One region of the Eggerthella guodeyinii genome, then DNA from elsewhere that is predicted to be linked to it. Evidence: predicted binding sites of a transcription regulator. Region 1 holds the regulator's gene; the other holds the start of a gene.

Evidence for each region. The regulator LexA, encoded in region 1, represses DNA repair genes until DNA is damaged. The targets are predictions, from matches to a motif close to CNAACANNTGTTNG.
Region 2: GS424_RS05900 (putative DNA modification/repair radical SAM protein) is a predicted target of LexA. The motif match lies at 1,585-1,598, and genes of this name have one in related genera.

The regions. Positions count from the first base shown of each region.
Region 1 covers NZ_CP063310.1:2,047,841-2,054,970, forward strand. The annotation lists gene miaB (tRNA (N6-isopentenyl adenosine(37)-C2)-methylthiotransferase MiaB) at 1-505, shown strand, start outside; gene miaA (tRNA (adenosine(37)-N6)-dimethylallyltransferase MiaA) at 486-1,466, shown strand; gene hflX (GTPase HflX) at 1,665-2,981, shown strand; gene GS424_RS08485 (signal peptidase II) at 2,968-3,519, shown strand; gene lexA (transcriptional repressor LexA) at 3,577-4,215, opposite strand; gene GS424_RS08495 (hypothetical protein) at 4,358-4,627, shown strand; gene GS424_RS08500 (ATP-binding cassette domain-containing protein) at 5,026-6,540, shown strand; gene nrdR (transcriptional regulator NrdR) at 6,647-7,093, shown strand; gene dut (dUTP diphosphatase) at 7,095-7,130, shown strand, end outside.
Region 2 covers NZ_CP063310.1:1,450,976-1,458,105, reverse strand. The annotation lists gene GS424_RS05915 (putative ABC transporter permease) at 1-159, shown strand, start outside; gene crcB (fluoride efflux transporter CrcB) at 201-596, opposite strand; gene GS424_RS05905 (hypothetical protein) at 881-1,300, opposite strand; gene GS424_RS05900 (putative DNA modification/repair radical SAM protein) at 1,616-3,064, shown strand; gene GS424_RS05895 (TIGR03915 family putative DNA repair protein) at 3,061-3,906, shown strand; gene GS424_RS05890 (radical SAM protein) at 3,924-4,883, opposite strand; gene GS424_RS05885 (NAD(P)-binding domain-containing protein) at 4,888-5,868, opposite strand; gene GS424_RS05880 (DegV family protein) at 5,936-6,865, opposite strand; gene GS424_RS05875 (DegV family protein) at 6,923-7,130, opposite strand, start outside.

The sequences.
Region 1 (7,130 bases):
CGGCCTCATCGCGAAGCTGCGCGATGCGGTGGGCGACATCGCGCTGTCCACCGACATCATCGTCGGGTTCCCCGGCGAGACGGCGAAGGACTTCGAGGACACGTACCGCCTCGTGGACGAGGTGGGCTACCATCAGGTGTTCACGTTCATCTACTCGAAGCGCGAGGGCACGCCGGCCGCGTCCATGGACGACGACACGCCGCGCGAGGTGATCCAGCAGCGCTTCGACCGCCTCGTGGACCTCGTGCAGGAGCGCGCGTTCGAGGCGAACCAGCGCGACCTGGGAAGCACGATCGACGTGCTGGTGGAGGGCGCTTCGAAGCGCGACGGGAGCCTGCTGGCGGGCAAGAGCCCGAAGAACCAGACCGTGCACGCCCCGGCGCCCGTGGACGTGCGTGCGGAGGACCTCGCGGGCAGCATCGTGCGCGTGCGGGTGGACGAGGCGAAGACGTGGTACCTCGCGGGCGAGGTCGTGGACGGGCGCGATGCGGCCCCGGAACGCTGATCCGGCCGCAGCGGGCGCGCCGTTCCCGTTGAGCGCCCCGGCGGTCTGCGTCGTCGGGCCCACCGCGTCCGGCAAGACCGATCTCGCGCAGGCGCTCGCCTTCGAGCTGGGCGGGGAAGTGGTCAGCGCCGACTCCATGCAGATCTACCGCGGCATGGACATCGGCACGGGCAAGCTGCCCGCGTCCGAGCGCCTCGTCCCGCATCACGGGTTCGACCTCGTCGACCCCGGCGAGCCCTTCTCCGCGGCGCTGTACCAGGAGTACGCGCGCGGCTGCTTCCGCGCCCTCGACGCCCGCGGCAAGCGCATCGTGCTGGCGGGCGGCACGGGCTTCTACGTGCGCGCGGCCGTCGACGCGTACGACTTCCCCGCGGGCGAGCAGGTGGGCAACCCCGTGCGCGACCGCTACCAGGCCGTGGCGCGCGAGCAGGGCGCCGAGGCGCTGTGGAAGCTGCTGGCCGCGCGCGATGCGGCGAGCGCGGATCTTATCCCGGCAGCCGACGTCAAGCGCGTCGTGCGCGCCTTCGAGCTGCTCGAGGAGGGCACGACCTACGCCGAGCAGCGCGCCCGGCTCGCGCAGCTCCCGCAGCTCGTGCCGGCCGTCTTCCTCGGCCTGGCCGTGGATCCCGACGCGCTGCGCGCGCGCATCGACGCGCGGGTGGACGCCATGGTGGAGGCGGGCCTCGTGGCCGAGGTGGAGGGGCTGCTGAGAAGCGGGTTCCGCGAAGGGGTCACAGCGCCTCAGGCCATCGGGTACAAGGAGATCGTCGACGCGCTCGACGGGCTCGTCTCCCTCGACGAGGCCGTCGAGCGGATCAAGCTGGCCACGCGGCGCTACGCGAAGCGCCAGCGCACGTGGTTTCGCAAGGACGCGCGCATCCGATGGCTCGACGCCACCGGGCGCGAGCTGCCGTCGCTCGTCGACGAGGCGCTCGGGCTGCTGGACGGCGGCGTTGCCTGACGGTTTCTCCGGACGGAAGGGCGCATGTGGTATGATACGGAGCCACAGGCAGGGTTCTGCCGTCGAACCGTTCAAGATCGGAGCACCTATCATGCAGACAGCACACGCGTTCCTCTAGCGGCCGCCGCCGCTTCCGACTGTCTCCGCGCGCCGACGCCGATGCCGGCGTGCTCGTCTTCGCATCGAAAGGTTGCATCCATGACGGAATACGAATCTGTTATCACGCGGGGCATGACCCCCGTCGCCGAAGAACGCCGCGAGCGCGCCGTGCTCGTCGGCGTTGACCGCCCCGGCTCCACCTGGCCCTTGGCGTCGTCGCTCGCCGAGCTCGAGCGCCTCGTGGACACGGCGGGCGCCGACGTGGTGGCCTCCACCACGCAGAAGCTCGACGCTCCCAACCCGCGCACGTTCGTGGGCACGGGCAAGGCCGACGAGGTGGCCGAGCTCGCGCGCGCCCACGCGGCCGATCTCGTGGTGTTCGACGACGAGCTGACGCCCTCGCAGCAGGCGAACCTCGAGAAGGCGATGGGCCGCGACGTGAAGGTCATCGACCGCACGGCGCTCATCCTCGATATCTTCGCCCTGCACGCCACCAGCAAAGAGGGGCGGCTGCAGGTGCGGCTCGCCCAGAACGAGTACCTGCTGCCGCGCCTGCGTGGCATGTGGGCCCACCTGGCCTCCAACCGCATGGGCGGCGGCGTGGGGTCGCGCTTCGGCGAAGGCGAGAGCCAGCTCGAGGTCGACCGCCGCATGGTGCGCAAGCGCATCACGTCCATCAAGCGCGAGCTCAAGCACCTGGCCGAGGTGCGCGCCGTCCAGCGCGAGAGCCGCTACGAGAGCGGCATGTTCAAGGTGGCGCTGGCCGGCTACACGAACGCCGGCAAGTCGAGCCTGCTCAACCGGCTGACGAATGCGGACGTGCTGGCGTACGACAAGCTGTTCGCCACGCTCGACTCGACCACGCGCAAGTTCGAGCTGCCCGAGGGCCGTGAGATCACCATCACCGACACGGTCGGATTCATCCAGAAGCTGCCGACGACGCTCATCGAGGCGTTCAAGTCGACGCTCGACGAGATCACGGGCGCCGACCTCGTGCTGCACGTGGTGGACGCGTCGTCGGACGAGTACGAGGCGCAGATCGCCGCCGTGGAGGACGTGCTCGGCCAGATCCAGGCGCAGGACCTGCTGCGCGTGCTCGTGTTCAACAAGTGCGACCTGCTCGACGAGGAGCATTTCGCGGCCCTCAAGGCGCGCCATCCGCAGGCGCAGTTCGCGTCGGCGGCGACAGGGGAGGGCGTGGGCGCGCTCGTCGACCACGTCGCCCGCGTCGCCTCGGCGCAGGACGAGCACCTCGACGTGCTGATCCCCTACAGCCGGGGCGACCTCGTCTCCATCGCGCACGAGCGCTGCCACATTCTCTCGGAGACGCACGAGGAGGCGGGCACGCGCATCGTCATGCTCGCGGGCCCTTCGTACGCCGGGCTGTTCAGGCCGTTCGTGCATGGCGGCGAGTAGGCCGTCCCCCTCGGGAGGGCGGCTGGCGCTCATCGGGTCGATCGCGCTCCTCGTGGCGGTCGACCAGGGCGTCAAGCTCGTCATCGCGCGGTGGGGGATGGGGTACAGCTTCTCCCTCGTCGGCGACGTCCTGCAGTACTATCCGACGGTCAACGAGAAGATGACCTGGGGCGGCAACTTCATCGAGGTGCTCAGCGTGCCGGCGGTGGCCATCGCCCTCAACGTGCTGGCCATCGCGCTGGCGCTCAGCGCGTACGCGTTCTACCGCGCGTCGGTGGAGAAGCCGGGCAAGGCGGCGGCCTTCGTGTTCGCCGTGGGCCTGGCCGGCTGCGTCTGCGGGCTCGTCGACCGCGTGTTCTGGGGCGGCAGCCTCGATTTCCTGCAGGTTCCCGGGGCGTTCGTGTTCGACGTGAAGGACTGCTACCTCAGCGTCTCGCTCGTCGTCTTCGTCGCGCTGGCGCTTGCGCACGGCGACGCGTTCGACCTCCGGGCGTACGGCTCGTACCTGGCATCCCGGTTGAGGCGCGACGCCAAATAGAAACGCCCCGTCGCTTCCATCGAGCGGCGGGGCGTTTCGTTGGTTCGGCGTGCGACGTTACAGGCGGCGGAAGACCGCGACCACCTTGCCGGCGATGGCGCAATCGGTGGTGATGATGGGGTCCATCGTGGAGTTCTCCGGCTGCAGGCGGATGTGGTCGCTTTCCTTGAAGAAGCGCTTCACCGTGGCGCCGTCGTCGATGATGGCCACGACGATGTCGCCGTTGTTCGCGACGGGCTGCTCCTTGACCACGACGTAGTCGCCGTCGTTGATGCCCGCTTCGATCATGCTCTCGCCGCGCACCGACAGCAAGAACGACGGGGCGTCGCCCACGATCTCGGTGGGAAGCGACAGGGTGTCGGTGATGTTCTCCTCGGCGAGGATGGGCGAGCCGGCCGCCACGTTGCCCACGAGGGGCACGCTCACGATGTTGCTGAAGCTGGGCGCGACGACGTTGGTGGCCAGCGCAGCGTCCTCGAGCGGATAGGTGAGCGCGATGGAGCGCGACTTGAGCGGGTCGCGCTTGATGAGGCCCTTTTCCTCGAGCGCCTTCAAGTGCACGTGCACGGTGGAGGGGGAGGAGAGGCCGAGGCTCTGGCATACCTCGCGCACGGTCGGGCCGTACCCTTTCTCCCGAATGCACTCCTCGATGCAGTCGAGCACCGCTTGCTGGCGCTTCGTCACTTTCTCGGCCATGGATCGTCCTTTCGTCGCCGCCCTATCTTCTACCGAACAAATGTATGAAATTTCTATTGACATGAACCTTTGTTCGACCTATTATATACGCGAACAAAGGTTCTACGCAAGAGCAGGAGGGCATAAAATGAAGAATTTTGAGATGAAATACCCCGTCGAGGGAACCTCGGCCCTTCAACCGAAGCTCGATTCGGCACCTGCTCGGCAGGCGCGCATTATCGCGTTTCCCGAGCGCGCGGCCCAAACCGGGCGCGGCGCGCATGCGGGGCGCGGCGATGCGTCGTTCGCGTCCGCCGTGCGCGCGGGCACGGCGCAAGGCGTGTCGTTCGGCCGCGTGCAGCGTTGGCAGGCGGTCGTCGGCGGGTGCGTGTTCGCGGCGCTCGCGTTCGCCAGCTTGTTCATGGGGCTGTAGCGCCCGTCGTTCTCCCACGGCCCGCAGCGGCCGTTCCATAACCCACAGATGCTGCGTTTCTGTGGCTGCGTAGCGCCTCCGCCACCCCGGAGGCGCGTCCATTCGGGGGTTTACGCATTCCGCCCGCCGTGGTAGACTCGGCCGAGCAGCAACCGTGCCGCGCCGCCGCACCCGCAGGCGAGCGCGCCTCGCGAAGGAGACAAGGAACATGAAGCGATAACGAAAGCCCTCTTTTCACCCCTTGCAGGTATCCATCAGCCGCATCGGGTGCGCTTTCGCCATCGTTCTCGACTCCGCCTCGCGCTTCATCCGCTTTCCCAAGCCGCTTGGCATTCCCTTCATCGGCATCGCTGAACGCTGCACCGAGCCGCCCGTGCGCCTCTCAGACGGAGGTCGCCATGTTCGTTACCGCCCATCATCTTTCCCATACCTACGAAGGTGCCGACGAGCCCGCGCTCGACGACGTCTCGCTCACGTTCTCGAACGGCTGGACGGGCATCGTCGGGCCGAACGGCGCCGGCAAGAGCACGCTCGCGCGCTGCGTGTGCGGCGCGCTCCCGCCCGATCGGGGGTCGGTGTCGCCCCGGACGCGCGGCACGATATGCGAGCAGTCCACCGCGCTGCCCCCTGCGACGCTCGAGGAGTTCGCCTGCGACTACGGCTCGACGGCCGTGAAACTGCGCGCGCTGCTGGAAATCGAGGACGAATGGCTGTGGCGCTACGATTCGCTGTCCCATGGCGAGCGCAAGCGCATCCAGATCGCCTGCGCGCTGGCCGCGGAGCCGCAGGTGCTCGCCCTCGACGAGCCGACGAACCACCTCGACGCGCCCACGCGTGCCCTCGTCGCGCAGGCGCTCGCCTCGTTCAAGGGCGTCGGGCTGCTCGTGTCGCACGATCGCACGCTGCTCGACGGTCTCGTGCAATCGTGCGTGTTCGTCGAGGCGGGACGGGCTGTCGCCATCCCGGGCACCTACACGCAGGCGCGCCGGGAGCTCGACCTGCGCCAGGAGACCGTGCGCACGGAGCGCCGCCAAGCCCGCGAGGAGCTTGCCCGCATCAGGAACGAGAGTGCGCGGCGCGACGGGGTCGCCGCCCGCGCGTCGGCCCGCCGTTCGGCGCGGCACCTCGACCGGCACGATCGCGACGGGCGGGCGAAGATCAAGCTCGCCGTCTATTCCGGGCAGGACGGCAAGGCGGGCAAGCTCTCGTCGCAGATGGACAAGCGCATCGAGGCCGTCGAGAAGCGTATCGAAGGCCTCGATGCCAAAAAGGAGGCCCGAGGCTCCCTGGAAACGGATGCCGCTCCCGCCGCCCGCAAGGTGCTCGCCCGCCTTCCCGCCGGCAGCATGCCGCTCGGCGCGGGACGCGCGCTGCACCATCCCGAGCTGTACCTGGGAAACGAGGACCGCATCGGACTCGTCGGCAGAAACGGAGCAGGGAAGTCCACCCTGCTCAGAGCCCTCCTGCGCCGGGTTACGCTGTCGGAGGGCGTCGCGCACCTTCCGCAGGAGGCAGACGACGGCGAGGTGCGCGCGCTGCTCGACGAGCTGCACGGGCTCTCGCCGGCCGAGCGCGGACGCGTGCTTTCTATCGTGGCGCGGCTCGAATCGCCGCCGTCGCGCGTGCTCGACGGGGAGGATCTGAGCCCGGGAGAGGTGCGCAAGCTCCTGATCGCGCGCAGCCTGCTCTCGTCGCCGCATCTCATCGTCATGGACGAGCCGACGAACCATCTGGATATCCGCTCGATCGAGGCCCTGCAGGACGTGCTCGGCGAATGCGCCTGCGCGCTTGTGCTCGTGTCGCATGACGAGCGGTTCCTCGACGCGCTCGTGGACGAGCGCTGGGTATTCGAGGTCGAACGGGCGAAAGGGGAGGTTGGGCTGGGGGATACGTATGTGCGCGCCGTTCGGTAGGGGTGGCGCGCACGGTTCGTGCAGGTTTTTTGCGCGAATCCGGTATGCCGATTGAACCACTATATATTGTATGTTAGGCTGAACCAAAATCGGCAAAGGAGCAAGTATGCGTTGTCCTTCCTGTGGCAATCCAGAGTCGAAAGTGGTCGACTCGAGGCCTTCCGAAGACGGCACGGCCATTCGCCGGCGCCGCGAATGCCTCGAATGCGGGCGTCGTTTCACCACGTACGAGCGCCTGGGCGACAATCCGCTCATCGTCATCAAAGCCGACGGCTCGTCGGAGGCCTACGATCGCCAGAAGCTCATGCGCGGGCTGCTCAACGCCGCCGCGAAGCGACCCATCGGGCCCGAGCAGATCGCCTCGCTCATCGACAGCATCGAGGCCGAGCTGCGCAACGCCTCGCGCAACGAGATCGGATCGAAGGATCTGGGCGACATGGTGCTCGTGCGCCTCGCCAAGCTCGACGACGTCGCCTACGTGCGCTTCGCGAGCGTGTACAAGGACTTCCGCAACGTCGAGGAGTTCGCCGCCGCATTGGAGGGATTGCGCTAACATGGAGCACGTATCGGTACCTTTGCAGCAGCTCGAT
Region 2 (7,130 bases), 600 kb from region 1:
ACGCTGCTGTCGCTCGACTGCTGGTACCAGCGCGAGGCGGGCAACCCGCCCGAGACGGCCGTGGCCCAGTTCTTCGCCGACCACTTCGACAACCAGTACATGGAAGAGCGGTTCCAAAGCATGTCGATCGACCCGAGCAACGCCACCCGCGCGAGCTAGGCGGGAGAAGCGGCGCGATCGCGATCGGAGGGAGTCCGCGCCTACGCCTCAGCCGAGCCCGTGAGCGCCGCGCGCACGCCGCGCACCATGAGCCGCCCGAGCGCGACGCCGGCGAGGCACACGAGGACGCTGCCGCAGGCGTACAGCGCGCCCGTGGCGTACTTGCCGCGCTCCAGCAGCGTGAGCGTTTCGAGCGAGAACGCCGAGAACGTGGTGAAGCCGCCGCACACGCCCGTCTTGAGGAACAGCACGGCGTTGTCGGACATGCCGGGCCACACCGTGGCGGCCTCGAACACCGCGCCGATGAGCACCGCGCCCGCGAAGTTGATGATGAACGTCATGAGCGGAAAGTCGCCCTCGACCGGCACGAGGCCCAAAAGATAGCGGCCCACCGACCCGATGAAGCCTCCCATTCCCACGCACAGCACCGCCAACATCGCCCGCTCCTTCGCTCGCCTTCCCACGTCGTGCGGGCATCAGTATACTCCAGGCGCGCCGAAAACGGGTCGCGCGGCGCGCAGAGGGGCGGGGATGGGATGGGGATGAGGGCGCGAGGCGGAGCGGGCGAGGGAGCGGGCATCGCGGCACCGATCGCCCGCGGCCCGAGCCGCCGCCCCGCGCGAAAAAAGAGGCTCCCCGGATCGTATCCGGGGAGCCTCCGAACCGAGCCAAGCCGTGCGGCTCCGGCTCGATCTCAACCGCCGTGCGGCTTCGGCTTGGCCTACGCCTGCTTCTTGATGGAATGCGCCAGGAAGGTGCACACCGCGATGATGACGATGCTCACGAGCGACGTCCACTGGAACGCGCCCTGCATGATGTTCATGACGATGCCGACGATGCCCAGCACGAGGCCGATGATGCACAGCACGAAGAACAGCCCGATCTTGTGCGGGTTCTTGGCGCCGCGCAGGCCCAGCAGGCCGATGATCAGGTTGATCACGCCGCCGATGATGGTGCCGACGCCGAAGGCGAGCGCCGCGCTCGACATGCTCATGGGGCCGGAGCCCATGTCGATGGATTCGGCGGACATCCCGGGCACCGCCGACCCTGCCGCCATGAACGCACCCAGCAGGATGACGATGATAGCCCAGACGATCAGGATGATGGAGATGATTTTCAGCGTTTTCTGGGAACCGGACACGGTCGCCCCTCTCTGTCGATGATGCGAAGTCTGCCGCGCCTTCCCGCAACGCGGGAACGAGGGCGCGGCGGGCCTCCCACCGTACGAAACGTGCACCCCTGCGCACGCTGCGCGGAGCGTACCGCGCAGCTGAAAGTGTAGCGCTGCGGATGCGGCCGCCCCTATCTCCAACAAGCGATTCAACCACATTTTGAGGAACGGAGGGCGGCGCACGGCAGGTCCTCCCCGCGGTTTTCCCTTGACTTCGAACACTCGTTTGCGTAGTATACGAACATACATTCTCGCGAACATTTGATCTGACGAACGGATGAACGAATGGACCTCGTTGGCAAGCTCGAAATCCTCGCCGATGCCGCGAAATACGACGTGGCGTGCACGTCGTCGGGCATCGACCGCGACGCGCAGAAGGGCAAGCTGGGCAACACGCTAGCCGCCGGATGCTGCCACAGCTTCGCGGCCGACGGGCGCTGCATCACGCTGCTCAAGGTGCTCATGACGAACGTCTGCGTGTACGACTGCGCCTACTGCGTGAACCGCGTGTCGAACGAGGTGCCGCGCGCCGCGTTCAAGCCGCGCGAGCTGGCCGACCTCACCATCGCGTTCTACCGCCGCAACTACATCGAGGGCCTGTTCCTCAGCTCGGGCGTCATCCGCAACCCCGACTACACCACCGAGCTCATGATCCAGACGCTCTCCATCCTGCGCGAGGAGCACGGCTTCCGCGGCTACGTCCACGCGAAGGCGGTGCCCGGCACCTCGCCCGAGCTCGTGCAGCAGCTGGGCCATCTGGCCGACCGCATGAGCGTGAACATGGAGCTGCCCTCCCAGAAGAGCCTGCAGCTGCTCGCGCCCGAGAAGGACAAGCAGCGCATCATCGCGCCCATGCGCCAGATCCGCGACAACATCGCCGTGGATAAGGACACCCGCGCGCTCGTGCGCAAGCAGACCACCTACATGAAGCAGGTTCGCCCCAAGAAGAAGGAGCGGGCCTTCGTGCCCGCCGGCCAGTCCACGCAGATGATCGTGGGAGCCTCGCCCGAGAGCGACTTCCAGATCCTCAACCTGTCGGCGGCGCTGTACCGCACGCTGTCGCTCAAACGCGTGTTCTTCAGCGCCTACACGCCCGTGAACGACGACAAGCGCCTGCCCGGCACCGACGCCATCCAGCTCAACCGCGAGCACCGGCTCTACCAGGCCGACTGGCTGCTGCGCTTCTACCGCTTCGACGTGACCGAGATCATCGACGAGGACAACCCGTTCCTCGACCCCGACCTCGACCCGAAGGCGAACTGGGCCATCAACCACCTCGACTTCTTCCCGGTGGAGGTGAACACGGCCCCGCTCGAGGCGCTGCTGCGCGTGCCCGGCATCGGCGTGCGCGGCGCGAACCTCATCGTGCGCGCGCGACGCACCGCGTGCTTGCGCGAGCCGGAGCTGCGCCGTCTGGGCATCGCCTACAAGCGCGCCCGCTTCTTCATCACGTGCAGCGGCGGCTACGCGGGCCAGGGCGTCGACTTCTCCCGCGAGGGGCTGCGCGCGCAGCTGGCCGCGCCCATCAAGGGCGGCAACCACGGCCGTCGCGCCGACAAGACCACGCCGGGGCAGATGAGCCTGTTCGAGAGCGTCGAAACGCCCGAGAAGGCGCGCATCGCCGCCGGCGCGGGGCAGCGGGCGCTCGAGGCGGGGCCCGCCGCCGCGCCGGCGGCCGACGGGACGTACGGATGGCAGCGCGCCCTCGAGATGCCGGAAGCCGTGTGCGCATGAGCCGCGCGACCGCCGCCGACGATCCCCCGTTCGTCTCGGAAGAACCCCTCGTCGACGTCGCGTACGGCTACGACGGCACGCTCGAGGGGCTGCTGTCGGCCGTGTTCGAGGCGTACGCGCGCCGCGAGGACCCGCAGGACGTCGCGCCCGCCTCCGTGCTGCAGCCGCGCCTCGGCCAGACCGTGCGCATCGTCGAGACGGACGAGGAGCGCGCCGTGCGCGTGCGGCGCGGCCTGAGGAGCCGCTGCGGCGATGCCGTCTACGACGCCGTCAAGCACGCCTCGCTCAGCGACCAGCCCGACGCCGGCACCGTCGTCTACCGCTTCATCCGCTACGCGATGGCGCAGAACCGCCCGGGACGCGCGCGCCGCCGCGTGCTGAACGATCTCGCGCATCCCGCCGTCCAGCCGCTCCATCGCCTCGAGCGCTCCGTCCTGAACGAGCGCCACCGCATGCTGCAGTTCCTCCGCTTCGAGCATCTGGAGAACGGCGTCTGGTTCGCGCGCTGCAACCCCGCGGCCTCGGTCATCCCGCTGCTCATGGACTGGTTCAGCGGGCGCTTCAACACGCAGCCGTTCATCATCTTCGACGAGGCGCACAACGTCGCCGGCGTGTACGAGGGCCGCGACTGGTACCTCGTGGAGACGGAGCACGTCGACCTGCCCGACCGCGCGTCCGAGGAGCGCCTCATGCAGCAGGCGTGGAAGCGCTTCTACGACACCGTGGCCGTCGAGGCCCGTTACAACCCCGAGCTGCGCCGCCAGTTCATGCCCAAGCGCTTCTGGAAGAACCTCACCGAGATGCAGGAAGACCTCCCCGGCACCGAAATCTCCCCGCGGTAGCTCTGCGCCTCGCGGCGTCAGCTCCTCCGCGCCCCCGCCGGCCCTCGGACGCCGGTCAGGTCGAACGGGGGGATGAAGCTGTCCTCGGCGGCGCCGCCCTGCTGCCAGAAGTAGTCCTCCACGCCCAGCTCGTCGGCGTAGTCCAGCAGGCGCTCGTACTCCTCGTCGGAAACGCGCCCGGCGAGCTCGGGGCAGCGCCGCAGCGTCGCGGCCGCGTGAGCGTCGCCCGCGGCTGCGGCATCGGCGAGCACGGGCGTGTACTGGTTCATGAGCGACAGCAGCACCGCGTCGCCGAAGCGCTCGTGCACGAGGCGCACGACGCGCTTCGAGTCCTCGAGCGCGCCCGGCAGCATGAGATGGCGCACGATGACGCCGCCCGTCAGGCGCGGCGCGCCGTCCACCTCGTTGAACGCCGGCGCGCCCGCCTCCTCCACCATCGCCTCGAGCGCCGCGAGCGCCGCCGCGGGGTAGTCGGGCGCCTGCGAATAGCGGCGCGCCAGCGCGGCGTCGGCGTACTTGAAGTCCGTGAGGTACGCGTCCACGACGCCCGCGTTCGCCCGCACGGCGGCGACCGTCTCGTATCCCGACGTGTTCCACACGACGGGCAGCGCGAGCCCGCGGGCGCGCGCCCATGCCACGGCCGCGCGCGCCTCGGGCGCGTAGTGCGTCGGCGTGACGAAGTTGACGTTGAGGGCGCCCTGCTCCTGCAGCTCGAGGCACATCGCGCCCAACCGCTCGACGCTCACCGCCTCGCCCGCCTCCCCCGCGGCGATCACCGCGTTCTGGCAGTACGCGCACCTGAGCGGGCAGTGCGCGAAGAACACCGTGCCGCTGCCGCGCGCGCCGCTGACGGGAGGCTCCTCCCAGAAGTGCAGCGCCGCGCGCGCCACCACGAGGCGGCCGTCCGCCCCGCACGCGCCGCGCTCCCCCGCCGCGCGGTCGGCCCCGCACGAACGCGGGCAGAGGTCGCACCCCATGGCGCTAGTTGGCCGAGTACGCGCCGTAGCCGGGGTAGTCGGGGTAGGAGCCGTGGTCGTGCCCGTGGTCGTGGTCGTGCCCGCAGCCGTCGTCGAGGTCGTCGAAGTCCTCGGACGCGTCGCCGTAGGCCTGCTCGGCGCGGGTCCAGTCGAGGCCCTGCTCGGCGCACGCCTTCTCCTCTCCGTACACGAGCGCCAGCGCCGCGGGCGCCTTGTCGGCGCCGCCGATGACGGCCAGCAGCTCCAGGAGGTGCAGGCACGCCTCGGCCTGCGGCAGGATGAGGTCCACGTCGTCGGCGGCCGTCAGCGCGGCGGACAGCTCGGCCATGAACATCTCCACCGTGTACGTGCCGTCGAAGCGGCCCGTGTTCACCGCGGCCAGCACCTGCTCGGCGACGGGCGTCGCGGCGCCCACGCGCTCCACGGCCTGGTCGAGCGACGCCGACGAGCGGCGTACGGCGCGGTACAGCGCATCGGCCTCCACGGCCGAGATCACCTGCGCCGTGGTCTGCAGCGTGTACGCGGCGCGCGCGAGCTGCGCCGAGCCCGCCCCGCCCGTTTCCTGCACCGTGCCGGCGATCGCCTCGAGCACGGGGCGCGCCTCGTCCACGGCCTCCTCGTCGCCGCCGACGAAGCACACGAGGTTGTCGCGGTCGCCGAACGCGTCCGCGCGCGCCATGTCGACGACCACGAGCGGCGCTTCCACCGACATGAGGTCGCTCACCACGGCCACGGCGTTCAGCTCGCGCGCGAAGCTCGGCGTCGATGCCGACAGGTCGATGAGCAGCGCGCCCTTCCCCGCCGCCTGCACGAGCCCCTCCTCGTCGAAGTACGCGTCCTCGAGCGCCGTCTGCGACGTGCAGAACGTGATGATGGCCTCGGCATGCGCGAGGTCCTCGGTGCGCGTGCAACCGGCGGCCTCGAGGCGGGCCGTCACCATGGCGCCCACCGTCTCGTTGCCCGAGTATACGAACGAAAGTTCCATCTAAGCACCTTTCCCGATGCGTCTGAGTAGCGTGCGTTGCACAGGGCGCGCGTCGCGCGCGTGCGGGCTATTCGCCGCCCTTGACCTTCTTCGCGATGCGGTCGGCAACCGACAGCTCCTCGCGCTTGTCGTTGCCCCAGAACACCACCGCGATCATGTCCGGCCCCACGTGGCTTCCGATGACCGGCCCGATGCTGCTCTCCAAGAACAGGATGCTGTCGTCGGTCTTGCCGAGCGCCTCCTGCAGGCGCGCGGCGTCCTTCGGGCAGTCGGCGTTGCCGATGACCACGCAGCGGCCCGGCCGCGAGTCGGCCTTGCGCTTGTTGTAGTAGTCGGCCAGCTGCTTGATGCCCTTCTTGCGCCCGCGCGCCACGCCCGCCAGCGACAGCTTGCCGTCGGTGGTGATGGTCAGCAGCGGCTTCACGTCCAGCTTGGAACCCGCGTACGCCACCGAGCTGGGGATGCGGCCGCCGCGTCGCAGCGCCTCGAGGTCGTCCACCATGAACTCGGCGTCCACGAAGTAGCGCGCCTCCTCGGCCCAGCGCGCCAGCTCGAGCGCCGTCATGCCGTTGTCGCGCTGGCGCAGCGCCTCGTACACCAGCAGCGCCTCGGCCACCGAGGCCAGGCACGTGTCCACGAGGTACAGCTCGGCGTCGGGATGCTCGGCCATCAGCTGGTCGTACACGAGCGCGGCCGCGTCGAAGCTGCCCGACAGCCCGCTCGAGAAGCTCAGGAACACGGTGGGCACGCCGCTTTCGATGGCGCGCTCGAACGCGTCGCGGAACACGGGCACGGGCACCTGCGCCGTGGTGGGCTCCTCGCCGTTGCGCATCGCCTGGTAGAAATCGTGCGCCGTCGACGCTTGGTACAGGTCGTCGACGTGCTCCCCGTCGCTCATGACGTAGGGGAACTTGATGAGCTCGACGCCTTCCCGATCAACGACCTCGTACGGCAGGTCGCAGCACGAATCGATGATGAGGTTGCACTGATGCTGCATAACGGTTCTCGCTTTCTGAGCGGTTTGCAAACGGTGTCTGACGATGGGCGCGGACGGCTAGGACGCGCAGGCGCGCGCCTGGGCCGGGCCGGAGAGCTTGCCCGCGAGGGCGTTGGCGCACTCGTAGGCGATGCCCACCGCCGGCCCCACGTGCAGGCCGATGACGGGGCTCACCGGCAGCACGCTCACCGAGCGCCCGATGAGCGGCTCGACGACCTCGCGCGCCCATTCGATGGCCGGCGTCTTGTCGCCGATGTAGTGCACC